DNA from 2 places in the Rhizobium sp. SG741 genome. Region 1 is predicted to be linked to the other one. Evidence: predicted binding sites of a transcription regulator. Region 1 holds the regulator's gene; the other holds the start of a gene.
The links. Region 1 encodes HrcA, which represses chaperone genes, less so after heat shock. Its sites were predicted from a motif close to GTTAGCACTCNCNNNNNGNGAGTGCTAAC; they were not measured.
Positions count from the first base shown of each region.

Region 2: the regulator HrcA is predicted to act here: its motif matches at 1,845-1,873, upstream of FHT29_RS05950 (co-chaperone GroES).

Region 1 is NZ_JAAZQP010000003.1:270,948-275,555, reverse strand. It holds gene ptsN (PTS IIA-like nitrogen regulatory protein PtsN) at 1-413, shown strand, start outside; gene grpE (nucleotide exchange factor GrpE) at 502-1,140, opposite strand; gene FHT29_RS09780 (GFA family protein) at 1,352-1,786, shown strand; gene hrcA (heat-inducible transcriptional repressor HrcA) at 1,790-2,878, opposite strand; gene rph (ribonuclease PH) at 3,051-3,767, shown strand; gene FHT29_RS09765 (VOC family protein) at 3,780-4,196, shown strand; gene rdgB (RdgB/HAM1 family non-canonical purine NTP pyrophosphatase) at 4,208-4,608, shown strand, end outside.
Region 2 is NZ_JAAZQP010000002.1:113,617-118,224, forward strand. It holds gene FHT29_RS05940 (MFS transporter) at 1-635, shown strand, start outside; gene FHT29_RS05945 (SDR family oxidoreductase) at 693-1,397, opposite strand; gene FHT29_RS05950 (co-chaperone GroES) at 1,927-2,235, shown strand; gene groL (chaperonin GroEL) at 2,284-3,918, shown strand; gene FHT29_RS05960 (fatty acid desaturase) at 4,476-4,608, shown strand, end outside.

The DNA of each region.
Region 1 (4,608 bases):
CAAATTCCAAAAAACAACTGCTTCAGGAGCTGGCAGCCAAAGCCTCCAAACTGACCGGACTTCCCGAACGAGAGATTTTCGACGTGGTGCTGCAGCGCGAGCGCCTGGGCTCCACCGGCGTCGGCAACGGCATCGCCATCCCGCATGGCAAGCTTGCCAGCATCAAATCCATCGCAGGCATTTTCGCGCGCCTCGAAGCACCGGTCGATTTTGAGGCGCTGGACGACCAGCCCGTCGACCTCGTCTTCCTGCTGCTCGCGCCGGAAGGCGCAGGCGCCGATCATCTCAAGGCACTCTCACGCATCGCCCGCGTTTTGCGAGACCAGGACCTGGTCGCCAAGCTGCGCGCCACCGAATCCGCTTCGGCGATCTATGCATTCCTCAACGAGGAACAGGCATCCAACGCCGCTTAACGGTGACTTGGATCACATCGGATCAAGGCAAAAATAAGAGCCGGATGATTGTGGATCATCCGGCTCTTATTTTTTTATCGCGTGAAGATCAGGCGTCTTTTTCGTCCAGCGGGCTGTTGGCGCCCTCTGCGTTCTCGACGATCTTGGGGCCGCCCTTGGCGACGCCGACCATGGCCGGGCGCAGAACGCGCTCGCCGATGACGAAGCCGGCCTGCACGACCTGCACGACCGTATTGTTCGGCACCTCTGAATTCGGCACCTCGAACATCGCCTGATGGAAATTGGGGTCGAACTTCTGCCCGATCGGTTCGATCTGGCGCACGCCATGGCGCTCCAGTGCCGAGAGCATGGAACGCTCGGTCATCTCGACGCCGTCGATCAGCGTCTGCAGGCCGGCATCGGCGCCGGCGCGCGCTTCGGCCGGAATGGCGTCCAGCGTGCGGCGCAGATTGTCCGCCACTGCAAGCATGTCGCGGGCGAAGCTCGCCACGGAATAGGACTTCGCATCCTTCACATCACGCTCGGTGCGGCGGCGAAGATTGTCCATCTCGGCGGCGAGGCGAAGGTAGCGGTCACGCAGTTCGCCGTTTTCGGCCTTCAGCAGCTCGACCGGGTCCGGCTGAGACGGCTCGGTCGCATCAATGGTTTCCGCTGCGTCTTGAGCGAAATCCGCTGATGTGTCGGCCGCCGCGGCGTCAGGTCCGGTTTTCGTTGTTTCGTCGGTCATGACGGTCTCCGAATTGCTTTGTCTTTTGGATGTGCCCGATATCGAGGTTTAGCCGGAAAAAATCAAGGCTTTGTCGAGAAGATCAGCCAATTCGTGGCATTACGACGGTGGCAAGATACCGGCGGATCAGAGACGCTGGTTGCGACTCGGCTATCCAGGCCTTCTCTCCGGTGATATAGTTAAGCGTATCTCAACACGGCGGGTGAGATCAATGTCCAGCGGCAAATCCCTTTCCGGCAAATGTTTCTGCGGTGCAGTCGAGGTCACCGTCGACGGCGAGCCTATCGCGATGGGCTATTGCCACTGCGATTCCTGCCGGGAATGGTCGGCGGGACCGGTCAATGCCTTCTCGCTCTGGCCGCCCGAAGCCGTCCACATTACCAAGGGTGCAGATCGCATCGGCAGCTACCAGAAGACCGAAACGAGCGTGCGCAAGTGGTGCACGGTCTGCGGGGGCCATCTGCTGACGGAGCATCCCCCATGGGGCGTAACCGATGTTTACGCCGCTGTCCTTCCCGGTCTCGACTTTCAACCGGCATTTCACGCCAATTACGAGACGACGGTGCTGCACATGAAAGATGGACTGCCGAAGCAGAAGGATTTTCCGGCGGAAATGGGCGGATCGGGAACGCTGCTTCCCGACTAGGCGTCAGATCCCTGGCCGCGACAGCCTCGAAATCAGCTGTGCCGTATAATCCACCATGGGTACGATGCGTGCGTAGTTCAGCCGCGTCGGACCGATGACGCCGACTGCTCCGACGATGCGATCGTCATCGTCGCGGTAGGGAGCGACGATGAGCGATGAGCCGGACAGCGAAAAGAGCTTGTTTTCCGAACCGATGAAGATACGCACCCCCGGTCCGCTTTCCGCAAGGTTGAGGATCTCGATGAGACTGTCCTTCTTTTCAAGGTCATCGAATAGCAGACGCAGCCGGTCCAGATCCTCGGCGCCGCCGACGTCGGCCAGCAGATTGGCGTGGCCACGCACGATGAGTTGCGTCGGCTTGCCTTCGGCGTCGTCACCCGACAGCACCGCAATTCCGCGCTCGACCAGCTCATGCGACAGGCTGTCCAACTCCTGGCGGACGCTATCCTTCAGACTTTGCACACGCCGGCGGAATTCCGGAAGGGTCTGGCCGGCCATATGAGCATTGAGGAAATTGGCGGCCTCCGTCAGCTGCGACGAGGTGATGCCGGCCGGCAGTTCGATGATGCGGTTTTCGACCTGGTCATGATCGCCGACAAGCACCGCAAGCGCCTTGGTCGGCTCCAGGCGGATGAATTCCACATGCTTCAGCACGGGATCGCTTTTCGCGGTAATGACCAGGCCGGCGCCGCGCGAAATGCCGGACAGCATGCGGCTCGCCTCGGACATGACCGATTCCATCGGCTGGTCGCGATTGCTCCCGCGCACCTGCCGATCGATGTTGGCGCGGTCCTCGGCGGAGAGGTCACCGACCTGCATGAAGGCGTCGACGAAGAAGCGCAGGCCGATCTGGGTCGGCAGCCGGCCGGCGCTGATATGCGGCGAATAGATGAGACCAAGCTCTTCCAAGTCGCTCATGACATTGCGCACCGAAGCTGGCGACAAGGACATGGGCAGCAGGCGCGAAAGATTGCGCGAACCGAGCGGCTCGCCGTTTTCGAGATAGCCTTCGACGATGCGGCGAAAGATTTCCTTGGAGCGTTCGTCAAGCGCAGCAATGACATCCGAAACCGTCGATGTCGTAAATACCATTTTGCTGCCAAATCCGTTCCATTGAGCCTTAGTGAAAATATAATCATTCAGTTAGCAATCGCAAAAGGGAAAAATGCGGTTACCGCCGCAGTGGGGCATTAAAGCCTGCTTTTCCTTTGCAAAAGCCTCCTCTGGGTCGTAGAAGCGGTCATCGAAGTTTCAGGAGAGTGGAATGCGGCCTTCAGGCAGAAAAACCGATCAGATGCGCAAGGTGTCGTTCGAGCGCAATTTTTCCAAGCATGCGGAAGGCTCGTGCCTGGTCAAGTTCGGCGATACGCATGTGCTCTGCACGGCAAGCCTGGAAGAAAAGACGCCGCCATGGCTGCGCAACAGCGGCAAGGGTTGGGTCACGGCTGAATACGGCATGCTGCCGCGCGCGACCGGCGAGCGCATGAAGCGCGAAGCTGCCGCCGGCAAGCAGGGCGGCCGCACGCAGGAAATCCAGCGCCTCATCGGCCGCTCGCTGCGCGCCGTCGTCGACCTGAAGGAGCTCGGCGAACGTCAGATCACCGTCGACTGCGACGTCATCCAGGCCGATGGCGGCACGCGGACCGCGGCGATCACCGGTGGGTGGATCGCGCTCTACGATTGCATGAAGTGGATGGAAAGCCGCAACATGATCAAAGTCGACCGCGTACTGAAAGATCACATCGCGGCGATCTCCTGCGGCATCTTCGCCAGCCAGCCGGTGATCGACCTCGATTATCTCGAGGATTCCTCGGCAGAAACCGACGCCAACTTCGTCATGACCGGCAAAGGCGGGATCGTCGAGATCCAGGGAACGGCCGAGGGCACGCCCTTCAGCGAAGAAGAATTCGCCACGCTCCTGGGCCTTGCCAAGAACGGCATTGCCGAACTGGTGGATCTGCAGAAGCAGGCGATCGTCTGAGGATATCCTGCAATGGCGGACGCGGCTCTCGAAGGCATCTTGGAAACCGCTCTCTATGCGGACGATCTCGATGCGATCGAGGCCTTTTATAGCGGCATTCTCGGGCTCGAGAAGATCGCACGTGGTGGTAACCGCCATGTCTTTTATCGTTGCGGGCCGGGCGTGCTGTTGATCTTCAATCCGGCCGAGACGATGAAGCCGCCGGAACCGGGCTCCCTTCCCGTGCCGCCGCATGGCACGACGGGCGATGGTCATGTCTGCTTTCGGCTCAGCGGCGACGACATCGAGGCAATGGCCCGGAAGCTGAAGGCTGCGGGCATTGCCATCGAAGCCGATTTTCACTGGCCGAACGGCGGCCGCTCGATCTATTTCCGCGATCCGGCCGGCAACAGCCTGGAATGCGCCGAACCCCGCATCTGGGGCTTATGACGGGACAAGACATGCGCAAACTCGATACCAAGACCATCGTCGTCGCCAGCCACAATGCCGGCAAGATCCGCGAAATCGAGGATCTGATCGGCCCCTTCGGCTTTGCCGCCAAGTCGGCCGCCGACCTCAATTTCATCGAACCGGACGAAACAGGCACGACCTTCGAGGAAAATGCCGCGATCAAGGCCCTGGCCTCGGCGCATGCTTCCGGCCTGCCGGCACTGTCCGACGATTCCGGCCTGGTGATCGATGCGCTCGGCGGCGATCCGGGGGTCTATACCGCCAACTGGGCTGAAACAGCTGACGGCACTCGCGACTTCGCCATGGCGATGCAGAAGGTCGAAACCGCGCTGGAAAAAGCCGGCGCCACCTCGCCTGAACGCCGTACGGCTCGTTTCGTCAGCGTGCTTTG
Region 2 (4,608 bases), on a different contig from region 1:
GATCGGGCACCCAAGCGCGGCGCACCGGCTTCCGCGTCATGGGTCTATGGACTGATGCCGTCGCTTGGCAGGTAACGCTCTTCATGGGGTTGCAATCGGCGCTTGCCTATTGCGTCTTCGGCTGGCTGGTCCCAATTCTGCGCGAGCGTGGCCTCGATGGGGTGACGGCCGGCGCAATCGTGTCGGTTTCAGTCATGGTGCAGGCGGCTTCGTGTCTTGTGGCTCCTCACATCGCCGTCAGGGGCAAGGACCAGCGGGCCATCAACGTCATTCTTTGTGCGGTCGCGGTCACGGCGCTGCTGGGCCTGCTCTTCGCGCCGCTCTGGACGGTATGGTTCTGGGCCGTGCTCCAGGGTATCGGGCAGGGAGGGCTGATCGCGGTGGCGCTGACCGTGATCGTGCTGCGCTCGCCCGACCCGCACGTCGCCGCGCATCTGTCCGGCATGGCGCAGTTCATAGGCTACCTGCTTGCCGCAATCGGGCCGCTCGTCGTCGGCATGATCCACGGTTGGACGGGAAGTTTCGCCTGGTGTTCGGTTCTGTTCGTCCTGCTTGGTCTCGGCGCCGCCATCAATGGCTGGTTTGCCGGCCGCGCCATCAACGTCAATGCCACGATGATAGAAACCGGCACGTAATTCGGACTACGTGCTGACCCGACTGGAACGAGGGGCGGTTTCGACGGCCGGCAGGTCTCATATGGAGCGGGTTAGTCCGCCATCGACCTTGAGGTTCTGGCCGGTGATGTAGCCTGCGCCATCGGATGCGAGGAACGCGATCGTGGCTGCAATCTCCGAACTCGTGCCGTAGCGCTTCATCGGCACGCCGTCGCGGCGCTCTTCGGTTGCCGGCAAGCTGTCGATCCAGCCCGGCAGTACATTGTTCATGCGGACATTATCGGCCGCATAGGTATCCGCGAAAATCTTGGTATAGGCGGCAAGGCCGGCACGGAAAACGGCTGATGTCGGAAACATCGCCGATGGTTCGAAGGCCCAGGCCGTGGAGATGTTGATGATCGCGCCCGACTTTTGCGCCTGCATGATCGGGGTGACCAGACGAACGGCGCGGACTACGTTCATCAGATAGACGTCAAGGCCTGTGTGCCATTGCTCGTCGGTGATCTCGATGATCTGTGCCCTGGGTCCGTGGCCGGCACTATTGACCAGCACGTCGATGCGACCCCACTTCTCCATCGTCGCGTCGGTCAGGCGTTTGAGATCGTCGTTCGACTGATTCGAACCGGTGATGCCGATGCCGCCGAGCGACGCCGCAAGGGCCTCTCCCTTGCCGGAGGATGAAAGGATCGCAACCCTGAATCCATCGGCGGCAAGGCGCTTGGCGGCTTCCGCACCCATGCCGCTGCCGCCCGCCGTGATGATTGCTACTTTTTCTATCGACATGCCGTGAGCCTCTCTCTGTTCGTTTGCGGGCAAGGAAAGATTGCCTGACTTTTATGAGTCAAATAGCATTTCAGGCGCGCTGGCACCAACCAGTTGCGTTTTTATTTGAGATGAAGATCCGTTTTGCGGGTGCTCATCCTGACCGCGGTCAAGGTTCCGCCCAACCACCAAAAGGGCGGCCGTGACGATCGTCCGTTACAATTGCTCATAGACGAACGGGCGGCTGTCGAAAGCGCTGCCGAAGCATCTTCCCATACCCGGCCGCGTCCGCAGCAAACTGATATGCGAAGCACCGATCGATATTTATCTCAGAAAAAATCCGGTTAGTTGAAATAAAAACTCATTCGTCATTACAATGGATCCGGTAATTTTCATGAGAATTGCCCATACAATTCTATGGAATCATGGACGCCATTCTCGTATGATTTTATTCTCCAAATAATATTCCTTGGCACTCCTATCAATCGAGTGCCAAGAATGTTATTTTATGGTTGCAGCCGCCCTATGCGCCGGCCGCAGAAAGATCTTTATGCTATTTCGCCCGCTGCACGACCGCGTCGTCATCCGACGCGCCGAAGGTGATATCAAATCCAAGGGCGGGATCATCATTCCCGATACCGCCAAGGAAAAGCCGCAGGAAGGTGAAGTGATCGCCGTCGGTCCCGGTTCCCGCGACGAAAATGGAAGGCTGATCCCGCTCGACGTCAAGACTGGCGATACGATCCTGTTCGGCAAATGGTCGGGAACCGAGGTCAAGATCAATGGTGAAGACCTTCTGATCATGAAGGAGGCCGACATTATGGGCATCATCGAGAACGCCGTCGACAAGGCTGCCTGATCCACCGAATTTAGCTCCTTTATCTCAAGACTGAACAGGGCAAAGACAATGTCTGCCAAGCAAATCATTTTTTCTACCGACGTCCGCGACCGATTGCTTCGTGGCGTGGAATTGCTGAACAATGCCGTTAAGGTGACGCTCGGTCCCAAGGGCCGCAACGTCGTCATCGACAGACCCTATGGCGCTCCGCGCATCACCAAGGATGGCGTATCGGTCGCCAAGGAAATCGAGCTTGAAGACAAGTTCGAGAACATGGGCGCGCAGCTGGTGCGCGAGGTGGCTTCAAAAACCAACGACCTTGCCGGCGACGGTACCACGACGGCGACCGTGCTCGCCGCGTCCATCTTTCGCGAGGGTGCCAAGCTGGTTGCCGCCGGGATGAACCCCATGGACCTCAAGCGCGGCATCGATCTCGGTGTTACCGCCGTGCTTGCGGAAATCAAGGCGCGCGCCACCAAGGTCAAGTCCTCAAGCGAGATCGCGCAGGTCGGCACGATCGCCGCCAATGGCGATGCCAGCGTTGGCGAGATGATCGCCAAGGCCATGGAAAAGGTCGGCAACGAGGGTGTCATCACTGTCGAGGAGGCCAAGACGGCTGAGAACGAACTCGATGTCGTCGAGGGCATGCAGTTCGACCGCGGCTATCTCTCGCCCTATTTCGTCACCAATGCCGAAAAGATGCGCGTGGAACTGGAGAACCCCTATATTCTCATTCACGAAAAGAAGCTCGGCAATCTGCAGGCGATGCTTCCGATCCTCGAGGGTGTGGTGCAGAGCGGCACACCGTTGCTGATCATCTCGGAAGATGTCGAAGGCGAAGCGCTGGCGACATTGGTCGTCAACAAGTTGCGGGGCGGCCTCAAGGTCGCTGCCGTCAAGGCGCCGGGTTTCGGCGACCGCCGCAAGGCCATGCTGGAAGACATCGCCGTCCTGACGGCCGGACAGATGATCTCCGAGGATCTCGGCATCAAACTGGAGAACGTCACACTCGATATGCTCGGCCGTGCCAGGCGCGTGCTGATCGAGAAGGATACCACGACGATCATCGATGGCTCTGGCGATAAAGCCGCCATCGAGGCACGTATCAAGCAGATCAAGGCGCAGATCGCGGAGACGACCTCAGACTACGACAAGGAAAAGCTGCAGGAGCGGCTGGCAAAGCTCACCGGCGGCGTTGCGGTGATCCGCGTCGGTGGCTCGACCGAGATCGAAGTCAAGGAAAAGAAGGACCGCATCGACGATGCCCTGAATGCCACCCGTGCGGCGGTCGAGGAAGGCATCGTGGCCGGCGGCGGCGTTGCGCTCTTGCGTGCGAAAGCGGTCCTCATTGGGCTCACCGGCGAAAACGCCGACGTGACGGCGGGCATCGCGATCGTGCGCAGAGCACTGGAAGCGCCGATCCGGCAGATCGCCGACAATGCCGGTGTCGAAGGTTCGATCGTCATCGGAAAACTTGACGACAGCAAGGATCCTAATGAGGGCTTCGACGCGCAGACGGAAACCTATGTCGATATGATCGAAGCCGGCATCATCGATCCGGCCAAGGTCGTGCGGACCGCGTTGCAGGACGCCGGCTCGATTGCGGCGCTTCTGATCACCGCCGAAGCCATGATCGCCGATATTCCCGCCAAAGAACTTGCCCAAAACACCGGAAATGGCGCCATGGGCAATATGGGATATTGAGAGCAGTGCCTGAAGCGCTCGGCCGGTTTGGCCGGGCGGTATTTTCGCCATTTTGAGTGGTAATATCACTCCGTTGAGCGAACAGGCATTATGTGGTTGCTCGCAATGCGGGCCTCCAAATACTCTGGGGTAGTCGTTCGAGGGCATCACATTCGAGCGGCTGCCGTTCCACTAGCTGATATCAACCTCAAGAAGGATCGCATCGATGGCCAAGGGACAAGTGAGAGGCAACCGCGAGGTTCGCAAACCGAAACAGGAAAAGCCTGCCGCAAAGGTAGAGAGTACGTTCGCAAGTCAGATCAAGGTCGCGACAAAGAACAATCCGCCGAGCGGTAAAGGCAAGAGCTGAGCTCGATCGGGAATGATGGTCAGGTGCCGGCAGCCAGGCACCACGTGAACGGCCATGCGAGGACGTGGTCGAGAAACTCAGGAGACACGACAACGATGAATGTTCTTCAGGCGATCTATCGCTTCGATTATTTGCTGCTCCCAATCGGGTCAGCTGCTGTGATAGCTCTTGCCTTGTTGGCATTCATTGCGGCTCGGGGAGTTGTCTTTTGAGTGAGGCCATCGACCACGACCCATCTGCGCCTCTTTTCGACGAAAAAGCATGGCTCAAAATCCTCGCCCGGTATCGCCAGCCACGTGCCAGACGCAGCCTTATCGAACTCGCGGTGACGGCCATCCCAT